DNA from 2 places in the Mesorhizobium sp. M0217 genome. Region 2 is predicted to be linked to the other one. Evidence: riboswitches for the same ligand, from Rfam matches in the RefSeq annotation. Region 2 holds a riboswitch; the other holds the start of a gene.

Evidence for each region. A riboswitch is a leader RNA that binds a small molecule or an ion and turns the genes downstream of it on or off. The one in region 2 is predicted to bind thiamine pyrophosphate.
Region 1: it holds a riboswitch for thiamine pyrophosphate, as region 2 does, so the genes downstream of both, NKJ18_RS21135 (YkoF family thiamine/hydroxymethylpyrimidine-binding protein) here and thiC (phosphomethylpyrimidine synthase ThiC) in region 2, are expected to answer to the same signal.

The regions. Positions count from the first base shown of each region.
Region 1 is NZ_JAMYSN010000014.1:28,003-35,117, forward strand. Features, by position in the region: gene NKJ18_RS21105 (hypothetical protein) at 46-348, shown strand; gene NKJ18_RS21110 (DUF1236 domain-containing protein) at 691-1,020, shown strand; gene NKJ18_RS21115 (hypothetical protein) at 1,119-1,334, shown strand; gene NKJ18_RS21120 (DUF2934 domain-containing protein) at 1,427-1,666, shown strand; gene NKJ18_RS21125 (hypothetical protein) at 1,822-2,073, opposite strand; partial or broken gene NKJ18_RS21130 (GSU2403 family nucleotidyltransferase fold protein) at 2,339-2,728, opposite strand; TPP riboswitch at 2,939-3,051, shown strand; gene NKJ18_RS21135 (YkoF family thiamine/hydroxymethylpyrimidine-binding protein) at 3,042-3,650, shown strand; gene NKJ18_RS21140 (ABC transporter permease) at 3,906-4,748, shown strand; gene NKJ18_RS21145 (ABC transporter ATP-binding protein) at 4,745-5,527, shown strand; gene NKJ18_RS21150 (ABC transporter substrate-binding protein) at 5,524-6,531, shown strand; gene NKJ18_RS21155 (LexA family transcriptional regulator) at 6,700-7,115, opposite strand, start outside.
Region 2 is NZ_JAMYSN010000025.1:39,041-46,155, reverse strand. Features, by position in the region: gene NKJ18_RS27180 (GntR family transcriptional regulator) at 1-373, opposite strand, end outside; gene hemA (5-aminolevulinate synthase) at 1,231-2,442, shown strand; gene NKJ18_RS27170 (ATP-grasp domain-containing protein) at 3,008-4,312, shown strand; TPP riboswitch at 4,536-4,652, shown strand; gene thiC (phosphomethylpyrimidine synthase ThiC) at 4,756-6,591, shown strand; gene thiO (glycine oxidase ThiO) at 6,588-7,115, shown strand, end outside.

The DNA.
Region 1 (7,115 bases), on a different contig from region 2:
GACTAGTCTGTTTTGCCAAGGAGATGAATCCAGAGGAGCTGGACCATGAAGACTTTCCCCCTCATCCCATGCGTGCTGCTCTTGGCGCTGCCCGACCCGGCGGCTGCGCAGGACAATGGCGACCAGCACGGCCCTGCCGCGCCTTGCCAGGCGCAGCCTCAGGACGATGCTCGGAAGCCGCCGGTCGCCAATGGCGGTGGCGAATCGACCAGCACGCTCGGTCCCTGCGGCGGCGTGCTGCAGCCGCCGCCCAGTGGTGACCAGGGTATGACGCAGCCGCCGCCGGACCAGGGCAAGACGCCGGTGATCAAGCCTGGCGAGGTGCCTGCGCAGCCGCCGAAGCAATGACCTTTGCTTGAAACTTCACGGCGTGGCACGAAGGCGGTCGGTTCCGGTCCTGGCCGGGCGACGCGGTCACCGGATCAATGCCGGCGCCGGCCGCGATCGCCACCGGAATTTGGAGCCGTGCATCGTCCGCGTCGAAGGTCTCCTGAGGGATTGTGCTTCAATGCGAATCTTGCGGGTGCGGGTTCTGCTGGCATGACCGAGAAGCCGATCAATTTAGTCTCCGCTTGCGGAACAAGACCGTACCGGCTGCGTTTGCCTCCAGGAGCCCGCCACCTCGATCTGCGCTGTTTTCGCCTCATGCGGGAACACGGCGGAGCTCGCCAACAACGACAGGAGACGAAGATGAAAACCATCCTTATTCCCGCCGTCGCCGGGCTCGCCATGATCGCTGGTATCGGCATTGCCGCCGCCGACGAGGTCATCGTCACGCAGCCGGCACAGCAGCAGGTGATCATCACCCCGGAACAGCGCACGGTCGTGCACCAGTACGTAAAGAAACATCCGCTTGCCTCGGTCAATCTGCTCGGCGTCGAATTGAATGTCGGCACTGCCTTGCCTGACACTGTCGAGCTGCAGGAGGTTCCCGACGTTCAGTACAGATACGCCGTCGTCGACAACCATACCGTGTTGGTCGACCCCAGCACGCGCAGGATTGTCGAGGTGGTCGAGTAACGCTCGACAACCTAACCATTCATCGGTGATACGGCCCTGTCGTTCTTCCCAAAAGGGCGGCAGGGCCGAATGACGAACATGATGAAAGGAGAATTGCCATGTTGCCGCATGTCGAGACCCCGAACTCCGCCAATGTTGCGGCGTGTTGCGACAAGTTGCTGGCCGAGCGCAACACGGCGCTGTTATCGATGAAGGAAGCGATCGCGCTCCTGCGGGAGCGCACCGGCACCGATCGTTCGGATGCCGACCTCGCGGGGCTGATCGTCAAGAAAGCGGCGCTGCTCGGCGTTGCGGTGATTTCCGACCCGCGCTGAGATGTCTCGTCACTCAAGACGCCGGCCGAATTTTCGGCTAATGTTTTCGTGGAATCTGGACCAACCGACCGGACCCAACCACGGAGGCTTAAGTGACGGACGACAAACAGGACCGCATTCGCCAGCGCGCGCACGAGATTTGGGAAAAGGCCGGCCGGCCTGAAGGCGCGCATCAGGAACACTGGGAGCAGGCCACGGCTGAAGTCGATGGCGCGGTCGCCAAGCCCAAAAAGGCGGCGAAGAAAGCTGACGCCAAGCCCGCCAAGGCAGCCGCCAAGTCAAAGGCAGCGAAGCCTGCCGCCGCAAAGTCCGGCAAAGCCAAATCGAAATAAGGCCAGAAATAAGGCCAGTCGAAATAAAGCAAGGCCGGAATTCGCTGGCCGGGCCATCCTTGGCGCCCGCCGTTCAGGCGCGCCCGAGCCTCTCAACCTGACGAATTGCGCCTGCGACGGGCAGCGCAATTCCTTGTGTTTGGCGACAGGCGCCCTCATGCCTCCCAGGCATAACTCGACAGCGCAAAGCGAATGCCGGCAGCTGTCATGGCCAGTTCGCATTCGGTGATCTGGCGCAGGTGGCGCAGATAGCGCGTTACAGTCTGTGGCAGCCAGCCGGCGCAGGCCTCGACATAGGCGCGGCTGTGAACAAGGGTGCCGGTCGACAGCCTCTCGTCCTTCTCGGCAACGACTTTCAGATATTGGCGGATGAAGCGGATGTCGTCGGCGATGTCTTGGCTGGCCATTCGCCAAGCCCCGGCGAGGCGTTCGCACTGATCGAATGACAAGGGCAACAAAGGGGGCGGCAATAAAGGCGGCGGCAACAAAGGCGGCGGCAACGACGGGGGTGACAGCAAAGGCCGAGAGAGATCGGCGAAGGCAACATGGTTCGCTGTGCTCAAGGACATTCCTCTCTGCGAAAAGAGATATCGTACTTTATGTACGAATAGGCGTCAAGCCAATTTCGTACGGTTGGGACGATGGAAATGAATATAGCAGCGGTCGCTTCAGCTAATCCCGCATCGTGAATCCTTCAGGAGTCGCACCAATTTCGCGGAGGGATTTCCCCAGGATGGTGTGACTGTTTTCCCTCGTGGCGGCGTCGAACAGGTTCAAGCCGCCCCGGATCGTCTCGCGCCAGTTTTCGCCCTTGTCCCACGCTTCCATGAAGGCGAAGGCAAGGTCGTCCTGGCGACGCGTGGCTTCGAGCGCTTGGGTCAGCAGGCGCGCTTGATGGAGATCCTTCTCCCGCTTGGCGCCAGCGCTCGGCCCGCGTCGCGAGGCGACGATCAGCTTGTGGATGGCGTAGCGCTGGGGCGAGGGGACCAGCACAGGCAAGCCCGAGCGATGCAGGAGCACAGTCCGGATGGGGTCGCGGATAAGGAAATCCAGAAACCGTAAGGGCTGCGCGGAGTCTCTGCCGTTTTCTTATAATTACGTTTATCAGCTTGAATTTCAACGCAGTTATAAGAAGTTCGTGGAAACGTTATAACGCAACGAACTGACGAGTCGTCTGTTAACGCCCGGGCGCCCGGCACGTCTGGCCCAAAACACTTTCCCGCAGTGCCTCAACAAACGGCTTCCCCAATGCCGCGAACGGTGCTTTAACCCGCCCATCCACAGGGGTGCTCCGTATCGTCGGGGCTGAGATGAGGGCGGCAAGCCTTCGGACCCTAAAGCTGATCTGGATAATACCAGCGGAGCGAGGCGGGCGATGTTTTCAGGCGCACAGATTTCCCTTTATCCCATGACCGACGATTTCGTCGGCGTCATCCTCGGCGCGCTCGGCGCGCTCGATCCCTGGCGCGACCGGCTGCGGATCGAAACCGATGACATCTCGACCCTTATGGTCGGGCCGCCCGAGGTGCTGTTTCCCGCCATGCGCGACCTGTTCGTCGCGGCGGCCAAAAGCGGCAAGCACTGCGTGCTTTCGGCGGCGATCTCGCGCGGCTGTCCGGGCGAGCCCGACGATCCGATCTGCCGCTCCGACGAGACCGGCGGCCCCGCCATTCCGCTGGACGAGCGCAAGATCGCCGCGATCCGCGCTGTCCAGGCCACGCCGTCGACCGGCCAGCCGGTGGCGGCGCAGTTCTCGCTCTACGTTATGGGCACGGGCGACCATATGGACGAGATCTACGGCTGCATCGATTTCCTGAAACAGTCCGGCGTCTTTGAGCGCTCAAAGAACTTCTGCACCAAATTGCGTGGCGATGCCGGTGCGGTGTTTGCCACGCTCAACGAGGCCTTCTGCCGCTTCGGCCCCGGCGCCGGCCACGTCACCCTCGACATCACGATCTCGGCGAACAGCCCGAGCGCCGTCTGAGCCGCGGCTCAAGCGTCGTTCCTTGAGGATATTGCCGTGGCTGGTTTATCTGACCCATTGCGTGGAGGAGATGCCTCTGACCCCTCAGCACAGAGAGGAGGGGAGCCATTGGCGATTGGCGAAGACCGCGATGCCCACGAATCTCCCCCCTCGAGCAGGAGATGGCCGGCAGGCCAGAGGGGGTCCCAGCGCGTGGAGCGCCGACGTCCTTTTCGCATCGGCAAGGCGTGGGCGCTCTATGCGAGACGACCCCCTCTGTCGCCTTCGGCGACATCTCCCCCTCGAGGGGGGAGATTAGCCGCAGCCATCGCCAAGACCATCCCCGCCGCCTGCGCCTCCGCCCTGCTCCTCGCGGCGTGGGAGCTCTACGCCCGCTATGGTGGCGCTGCGCCCACCATGCTGCCGGCGCCGTCGCGCGTGCTGCAGCAGGCCTGGGAGCATCGCGCTGCCCTTGCCGACAACACGCTGCCCACCATCCGCGCCACATCAGCCGGCTTCGCCTGCTCGTTGGTCGCTGCCTTCGTGCTTTCGGCGCTGGTCGATTTCTTGGCCCCGCTGCGCCGCGCGCTGTTTCCGCTGCTGATTATCAGCCAGACCTTGCCGCTGGTCGCGATTGCGCCGCTCATCGTACTGTGGTTCGGCTTCGGGCTGATGCCAAAAATCTTGCTTGTGGCGCTCGTTACCTTCTTCCCGATGATGGTGGCGCTGGTCGAGGGTTTTGCCGCGACCAGCAAGGCGATTTCGCAGATGCTCGCCACCATGGGGGCAGGGCGCTGGCGCATCTTCTGGCTGGCGCGCCTGCCTTCGGCGCTGCCCTATTTCTTCGCCGGGCTGCGCATCTCCATCACCTACGCCGTCGTCGGCGCGATCTTCGCCGAATATGCGGGGGCGGCGAAGGGGCTGGGCATCTACATGCTCAATGCCAAGAACAACTTTCGGCCCGATCTGGTGCTCGCCGCGGTCGCCGTCAGCGCCGCGCTCACGCTTGTCTTGTTCGCCATTGCGGTGCTCGTCCAGCGCTTCGCCATGCCTTGGGAGAATGCAGGGAGCGAAAGCCGCGACGGCAAGGTTGAAGCTGCAGAAGAGAACCGTCAATGACGCGGCTCGAACTCCGGGACATCAGGAAGAACTTCGGCGCGCTTGAGGTGCTCGCCGGCATTTCGCTTCATGTCGCGGCCGGCGAGTTCGTCTCCATCCTCGGCCCTTCCGGCGCCGGCAAGTCGACGCTGTTCCAGTTGCTGACCGGCGCGCTGAAAGGCGAGGGCGACATGCGCTTCGACGGCGCGCCATTGCAGGGCAGCCCCTTCGCCTTCATGCCGCAGCGCGACGCGCTGATGCCGTGGCGGCGCGTCATCGACAATGTGACGCTGGGGCTGGAAGTGCAGGGTCTTGGCCGCAAGGCGGCGCGCGAACGCGTCGCGCCGTTGTTCGCTGAGTTCGGCCTTGCCGGTTTCGAGCGCGCCTGGCCGGCCGAGCTTTCCGGCGGCATGCGCCAGCGCGCCGCCCTTTTGCGCACCGTGGTGCAGCAGCGCGACATGCTGCTGCTCGACGAGCCCTTTGGCGCGCTGGATGCACTGACCCGCGCGGGTATGCAGCGCTGGCTGGAAGGCATGTGGCAGCGCCAACGCTGGACGGCGCTGCTGATCACCCATGACGTGCGCGAAGCCGTCTACCTCTCCGATCGCATCTATCTGATGTCGGCGCGGCCGGCCCGCATCATCGGCGAGATTGCCGTGCCGCTGCCGCGCCCGCGCACCACCGGCAGCGATGCCGCGCGCCAGGCCGCCGCGCTCGAAGCCGACATCCTCGACACGCTGCTCAATCCCGGGACTGACCGGGGCTTGTTTCCGCAGACCGCTCAAAGGAGTTTTTCATGACCGAATTCACACGCCGGCAGGCTTTGCTGCTGACGCTGGCTGCCGGACTGCCGCTGGCCTCGCGCGCTCATGCGGCTGCGCAAAAAATCACCGTTGCGCTCGACTGGACGGTCAACACCAACCATGTCGGCCTGTTCGTTGCCCGCGACAAAGGATTCTACAACGAGGCCGGGCTCGATGTTGAGATCCTGCCCTATGGCGATACTGGCGCCGGCACGCTGGTCGCCAACCGCATCGCCGATTTCGGCATTGCCGGCGTTGGCCTGTTTACCCAGCGGGCTGCCGGCGCCGATCTCAAGGCGGTCTACGCCGTGGTCCAGCAGGAGACCGGCCGGTTGGTCTTCAACGCGGATCGCGGCGAGATCAAGAGTCCCAGGAATCTCGACGGTCTGACCTATGGCGGCTTCGGCAGCGCCTGGGAAAACACGCTGATCTCGACCATCATCCGCCACGATGGCGGCAAGGGCGTTTTCGAGACGGTGACATTAGGCACCTCGGCCTATGAGGCGCTGGCCAACGGCTCGGTCGACTTCACGCTGGAGGTCTCGACCTGGGAAGGCGTCGCTGCCGAGTTGAAAGGCGTCAGGCAGCGCGGCTTCCGCTACGCCGACTACGGCGTGCCCGACGAGCACACCACCTTGATCGCCTCCAGTGATGCCTATCTCCAGGCAAATCCAAAGGCGGCGTCATCCTTTGTCGAGGCGACGCGGCGCGGCTACCAATTTGCCTGCGATCACCCGCAGGAAGCCGGCGATCTGCTGATCGCTTCCAACAAGGATGCGCTGACCGACCCGGCGCTGATCCACGCTTCGCTGAAGATGCTCGTCGACGGGCACTTCCTCAGAAGCCAGGCCGGCGTCATCGGCACCATCGACAAGGCCAAGATCGAGGCGATGGGAACCTATCTCTTCAACGCCGGCATATTGCTCGATGGCGATGGCAAGGTTCTGAAGGAGAAGCCGGATTTAGGGGGGTATTTTACGAACGAGTTTTTGGGCGCGTAATCTCCCCCCTCGGGAGATGTCGCCGAAGGCGACAGAGGGGGTCGGTACGTCCTGACGCGACTTCCTATCGCGGACAGAGGACGTCAGCGCCTTACGCGCGGCGACCCCCTCTGGCCTGCCGGCCATCTCCCCCTCGAGGGGGGAGATTGCGCCTCACCGCCTTCTCCCTCACATATCGATCATCGAGCGCTTCACCCGGCCGATGATGGTGATGGCGCCTTCGAGCGCCGGCGGCGGGATGTCCATGTAGGAGGCCGGCTGGAAGGGCGGGTTCTCGTTGGGGCGGTAGCGCTTGTAGGTGGCCTGGCCGGATTCGTCCGAAATGACGTAGCAGCCATTGGTCACCAGCCGCTTGTCCCTGAGGTTGACGAAGATGATCGAATCCGGTGGCGAGATCTTGTTCATCGACGGGCCGTCGACGCGCAGAGCAATCCATTGGCCCTGCTCCAGATCGGTGGTGGGGATGGTCGGATAGTCGCTCAGATTGACCACCATGTCCTGGCTGCCGAGTTCGCCGGCGCTGATCCATGAGACGATGGGCACATCGACGGTGGCCAGCGACGGCATCGGGATCTGCCGGCCCG
Region 2 (7,115 bases):
TATTACCGGCCTTATGGCTCTCTACAAATGAGGCGCGGAAGGTCTCAAGCTGTTCGAGATCGGCGGGGGCAAAATGGTCGGCAGCGTGTTCTGCCGCAAGCCCTTCAAGTGCCACGCGGATCAGCTTGATCTGAATGTAGCGGGCGCGGCTGAGGTCTGGCACCGCGGCGAACCTGCCGGAGCGCAACTCGAGCGCCTGCTCGCTGACGAGCCGCAGACAGGCTTCGCGCACCGGCGTAATGCTGGTTCCGAGCTGCCCGGCAAGATCCTGCATAAGGAGACGATCGCCCGGCGCGAAATTGCCGATGATCAAGCCATCCCGCACCTTGCTGTAAATCCGCGCGGACAGGCTGCCCATCTCCTCGGGCTGCATCTTCATAGGGCCCATGGGACTCCCCTCGCCTCTGCTGCAGCTCTATGGAAATGTCGATTTACGCGTTTCACTACGTTTATAAGTTATAATCGCTGCCTATATTTCGTTATGCAGCGGCAGACAAGTACGTGCACGTTAATTGTCTGCAGCAAACATGTCCGTTTTCATAATTATTTGTGAAATTTTGTTTCATATAAAAACAAGGAGACCCTTCTTTTCCGATTCTGACAATGGAATGTGACGACAGAAAAAGGCGCGATCTCATCTGCGTGGCATGAGTTGGTGTGCGAGAGATGATGACATCTGAAGGAGCCGGGAAGCTTACATGTCAATTTCCAGTCTGATGGGCAGAAATTTCCGATTCTGAGGCGACTCCGAACCGGCTGGACCGACGATGACGTCGGCACCGTCAAGATGATCCGGCAGGCCAGCACGTCCAAAAGCTGCGTATGGCGTTTGCAGAGCGTTTCGCCGCCGAAGGGCTTCAAGGGCTGTTGCGCGACAAGACGCGGCCCTCGCGCATTGCGGCTCTCGGGCCCGAAAGCCCGCCGAGCGCAGCTCTGACAAGGCCGCGACAGGAATCGAACGACGACTGGCCAGAATTATGAAATCGCTTGCGACACTCATGCAATTTCAGACATTTCAGTAACAAATAGATTTAACATTCTCTTCACTTGCACTTTGGGGCGCGTTACCCGAATTAGCTGGAGCGGCCGAAACCCCCGCAAGATCAAGCGCGTAGTCGAAATCCAATCTTGCTGGTGCTTGTCGAGGGATGCGACGCGATGGGCCGGCGCAGGTGCGCTGTGAAGCAGCACTGAGCGCGCCGAAAAACGGCTTCCCAACAGGAGATTGATTTGGATTATGTGCAGTATTTCGCCGGAAGAATCGAGCAACTCAAAGGCCGTGGCGGGTATCGTGAATTTGCCGATCTGGAGCGTCAGTCTGGCAACTTCCCAAAGGCCTGGCTCAATAGGCCCGACGGCCGAAAAGAGATAACCATTTGGTGCACTAATGATTATCTCGGTATGGGGCAGCACCCCAAAGTGCTATCGGCAATGAAGCGCGCCATCGATGCCAACGGCGCAGGATCGGGAGGATCCCGCAACATTGGTGGCACCAACCATTATCACGTGTTGCTCGAGCGGGAGCTTGCAGCTTTCCACAACAAGGAAGCAGGATTGATTTTTGTTTCCGGCTTCAGCTCAAACGATTCATCATTGAGTACATTGGCATCTTTGATGCCGGACACAATTATATTTTCTGACGCGCACAACCACGCTTCAATTATTAGTGGATGCCGCAACAGCCGGGCCGAAAAGCGCGTCTTCCAGCATAACGACGTTGCGCATTTGCGGGAGCTTCTGCGCAGCGTAAATCCTGCAAGACCCAAGATCATTGTTTTTGAATCGGTATATTCAATGGACGGTGACATTTCACCGATCAAAGATATCTGTGACATGGCGGACGAATTTGGCGCAATGACGTTTCTGGATGAAGTTCATGCATCGGGAATGTACGGTCCGAAAGGCGCCGGCATTGCCGCGGAACTTGGCATCATGGATCGTCCAACCATCATCGAAGGGACGCTAGGTAAGGCGTTCGGCTCGATGGGGGGTTATGTGACCGGACCTGCCTCCATTGTTGACAGCATACGAAGCTTCTCGATCGGTTTCATTTTCACCACGGCGCTTGCGCCAGCGCTAGCGGCTGGTGCGCTGGCAGCGCTGCGCCATCTTCGCGATTCAGATTCAGAACGAATTGATCTGCACCGGAAAACGAAACTTTTAATCGGATTGCTGAAAGAGGCGGGCATCCCCGTCATGCCGACCCGAAGCCACATCATTCCTGTGCCTATTGGTGATCCATTCCGTTGCAAGGAAGCGTCCCGCCAGCTTCTGGATCAGCATGGAATATACGTTCAGCCAATTCTGGCGCCGAGTGTTCCGGTGGGAACCGAGCGGTTCAGGGTGACGGTTACGCCTGCCCATAGTACGACAGATATTCGGACGTTCGTCGATGCGCTCAGGCAGGTTCTGCTGCGGGACAATCTTGGCAAGGCTGCCTAATGTAAATGCTGGGAACGACAGGGCGCGCAGCCTCAGACCTGATTATATCAGCCGGGCTCGCCGAGGTGGAAGCGGCGGTCAGCGATCCGGTTCTGACGCCCGATCGCATCTTCGAATGTCATCGGAAAGCAGTTCCGTAACCCGCAATGACAGCTTTCGCGATCTTAAATGATGTGACTCCATGATTGAATGGGGCCGTTTGACGACTCGCTGCTTACACATCGGGCCGGTTCCAGATTCAGGGCTCACCATGAGCCGGTATGACCAGAGCGCATGTTCTTGTGCTGCGAGTTTGATGTGGCTTGGCGTGCCCTACCCGAGGGGTAGGTCACGCCCAGGCCCACGGGATCACACACCAACCCCAGCTAACCTGGTTTGAACGGAGCAAGCCTCCGACGCCGCCCTAATCCGCTGCAACAGATCCTTCAAATCAATTTACAAGATTTTTACAACCGTCAGTCGTTGACAATGGTACGGCACCCCGAGTCTGAGGTCCGGCACGGCCACAAAAGTGACACCGGTACCCTCGGACCGCCGCCAGCACGCAACATCGGGATTAACAGCAATGGTAAGAAGAAGAGCGCTCATATTGGTCGAAGGCCATAGGGGTACTGGTCAGCTATACGTCCAAGCGGCTCAGTGTCTTGGTCTTCATCCAATTACTCTGACGGCTGATCCACCTCGGTACGACTATCTTTCGGCGGAAAACGTTGAGGCAATCCGTGTCGACACTGGCAATCTCGAAGCGTTGGTCCGCGAAAGTTCGCGGCTGCGTGCTACCCACGACATTGCTGGCATTACTGGCTTTGCCGGGGACCATGAATCGATCTATGCGACAGTTGGCAAGCTTTGCCGGCATTTCGATCTACCGGGACCGAACCCTGAATCGATTGAACGAAGCTGCGACAAATTCAAGCAACGCCAACTCCTCGCGCAGGCCGGCGTTCCAATACCGGCCTATCGGTTGGCAGCGAATGCGGCGGAGGTAGAAAGCTCGGCTGCAGAGATCGGCCTGCCCGTGATTCTTAAGCCGGCAGTAGGCAGCGGCAGCATGGGTGTCCGATTGTGCCGCAGCCTCGAAGACGTAGCCGAACATACGACCCATCTATTGGGCGGAAAGCACATATGGCGGTCTACACCGAAAATACTCGTCGAAGAATTCGCACAGGGCCCGTTCTATAGCATTAATGTTATGGGGAATGAGGTCGTTGCGATTTGCGCCAATGACTTTGGTCCCCTCCCCCATTTCGTCATACGTGAGGTGACGTATCCGGCCCTGCTAACCGATCAGGAGCGTGAGCGCATCGCCGATGTTTCGCTGAGCTGTTTGCGGGCTCTCGGCCTTGGCTGGGGGCCAACTAACATTGAACTCCGGTGCACGAAACGCGGTCCAGTTGTCATTGAAGTCAATCCGCGTCTTAGTGGCGCGCCCGACCCTCAACTGGTCCAGTTAGCTTACGGTGTCGACCTCGTCACCGAGCACATCAAGCTTGTCATTGGCGAGGAATGGGATCTGCGCAAAAAGCATTCGCATACTGCGGCCGCGCGATTCCTGCTTCCTGATCAAGATGGCACCCTCGACTGGATTGGTGGCGACACTCAGGCAGCTGCTATATCAGGTGTGGCCGAGGTCAAATTGAATGTTGAACCCAAGACACCGATCGTCAGGAAGGGGGATTTCCGAGACTGGATTGGACATGTCATTGCCACTTCGCCCAGCCGTGCTGAAACCGAGGGCGCCCTTCAGCGAGCGGTCGACTTGATCGAATGGTCGATCACCCCTTTTCCGGCGACAATAAGAGGTGATCGAGAGCACGATGTTTGTGGGGCGTTCGGGCGGCCCACCAGTTCTGTTCCGATCAGGCATTGACGGCTTAAGATCCTTGAAACGCAGCAGTTCCGTCTACGTCAATGTCACATCAAGTTTGACGAGGCAAATGCAGCTTTGGCCACACCTGCCTTGTCTCCCGCGGAACTTCTCCGCGACCCATGGCGAGGCCGTCGGCCCAATTTGGGCCCAATTTGAATGCCGCCCACCGCCGCCGCAGGACGAACATGCGCTTGACAAGACAACGCCGGCCCGTTCAACTTGAGGCATTCACCAGGGGAGTCCCGGCAAGGGGCTGAGATACTGCTGGCTTTCGCGGCGCAGTGACCCGTTGAACCTGATCCAGTTCATACTGGCGTAGGGACGGTGCAAGCGCTCTGCGGGAGTTCACGCCCGAGGTCCTGTTTCGGCAGGTCGACAGAAGCGTCTTTTCATCCTTCCGGCACAGAACTGGGTCTCCAATGCATGAGCAAAGGAGCCTCAAGATGAATGCCCTCACCCCAGCCGTCTCAACGGGGCCGCTGCCTGCTTCGCGTAAGATCCACAAGCCCGGTGCCATCCACCCGCAGATCAGGGTGCCGATGCGCGAAATCTCCGTCCATCCGACAGCCGGCGAACCGCCCGTCACCGTCTACGATCCGTCGGGCCCCTATACCGATCCGGCTGTCGAAACCAGCATCGAAAAAGGCCTGGCCCGGCTTCGCCACGAATGGATCTTGGCGCGCGGCGATGTCGAGGTCTGCGACGGCCGCCATGTCCGGCCGGAGGACAACGGATTCGCGACGGGCGAACGCCTGACGCCAGAATTTCCCATCCGCCACCGACCGCTCAGGGCCAAAGCAGGCAAGGCGGTGACGCAGCTTGCCTACGCGCGCGCCGGCATCATCACACCCGAAATGGAGTTCGTCGCCATCCGCGAGAACCTTGGTCGCGAGATCCTGCGCGGCAAGCTTGAGCGCGACGGCGAGGCTTTCGGCGCGACGCTGCCCGATTTCGTCACGCCCGAATTCGTGCGTGACGAGGTGGCGCGCGGACGGGCGATCATCCCCGCCAACATCAACCATCCCGAGAGCGAGCCAATGATCATCGGCCGCAATTTCCTGGTCAAGATCAACGCCAATATCGGCAACTCCGCCGTCACATCGTCGATGGCGGAAGAGGTCGAAAAGATGGTGTGGGCGATCCGCTGGGGCGCCGATACGGTGATGGACCTGTCGACCGGCCGCAACATCCACAACATCCGCGACTGGATCGTGCGCAACGCGCCGGTGCCGATCGGCACGGTGCCGCTCTACCAGGCGCTCGAAAAGGTCGGCGGCATTGCCGAGGATCTGACCTGGGAGGTCTACCGCGACACGCTGATCGAACAGGCCGAGCAAGGCGTCGACTATTTCACCATCCACGCCGGCGTGCGGCTGCATTACATCCCGCTGACCGTCGACCGGGTGACGGGTATCGTCTCGCGCGGCGGCTCGATCATGGCCAAATGGTGCCTGCACCATCACCGGGAGAGCTTCCTCTACGAGCACTTCGCCGAGATCTGCGACATCGCCAGAGCCTACGACGTCTCCTTCTCGCTCGGCGACGGCCTTCGTCCGGGCTCGATCGCCGATGCCAACGACGCGGCGCAGTTCGCCGAGTTGGAAACGCTCGGCGAGCTGACGCAGATCGCCTGGGCGAAGGATTGCCAGGTGATGATCGAGGGGCCTGGCCACGTGCCGATGCACAAAATCAAGGCGAACATGGACAAGCAACTCGCCGTCTGCGGCGAGGCGCCGTTCTATACGCTTGGACCGCTGACGACCGACATCGCGCCGGGCTATGACCACATCACCTCAGGCATTGGCGCCGCGATGATCGGCTGGTTCGGCACCGCCATGCTCTGCTACGTCACGCCCAAGGAGCATCTCGGCCTTCCCGATCGCAACGACGTCAAGATCGGCGTGATCACCTACAAGATCGCCGCCCACGCCGCCGACCTGGCGAAGGGCCATCCGGCAGCGAAAGTCAGGGATGATGCGCTTTCCCGCGCGCGCTTCGAGTTCCGCTGGGAGGACCAGTTCAACCTGTCGCTCGATCCGGAAACGGCGCGGTCCTTCCACGACCAGACTTTGCCCAAGGAAGCGCACAAGGTGGCGCATTTCTGCTCGATGTGCGGACCGAAATTCTGCTCGATGCGTATCTCTCACGACATCCGTGCCGAGGCGCAGAAAGAGGGCATGGCGGCGATGGCGGCGAAATACCGCGAGGGCGGTGATCTCTACCTGCCGGCGGACGAGACCGGGGCACCGCTCATACCTCAGCCACGTGAGCCATCATGAAGGTCTTGGTCAAAGGAGCGGGCGTTGCTGGCCTCACCGCCGCCTTCGAGTTCGCCGCACGCGGCGCGGCGGTTACCGTTGCCGAGACAAGGCCTGCCCTTGGGGGCAATGCGTCGTGGTTCGCCGGTGGCATGTTGGCGCCGTGGTGCGAGCGTGAAAGCGCCGAGCAGCCGGTGCTGGATCTCGGAAGCGACGCCGCCGACTGGTGGGACGCCGCAACGCCAGGCTTGGTAGCACGACGGGGAACGCTGGTCTTGGCCGCGCCGCGCGATGCGGGCGAGCTCGACCGGTTCGCCAGCCGCACGACGGGCTATCGGCGCGTCGAGGAAGATGAAATTGCCTTGCTGGAGCCCGACTTAGCCGGCCGCTTCCGCCGCGGATTGCTGTTCGCCGATGAGGCTCACCTCGACCCACGCCCGGCGATGGCGGCACTTCATGACAAGCTTGCGACCATGGGTGTCAAATTCCACTTCGGCTGCGACGCCCGGCCTGTTTCGGGTTTCGCCCGTCAGATAGACTGTATG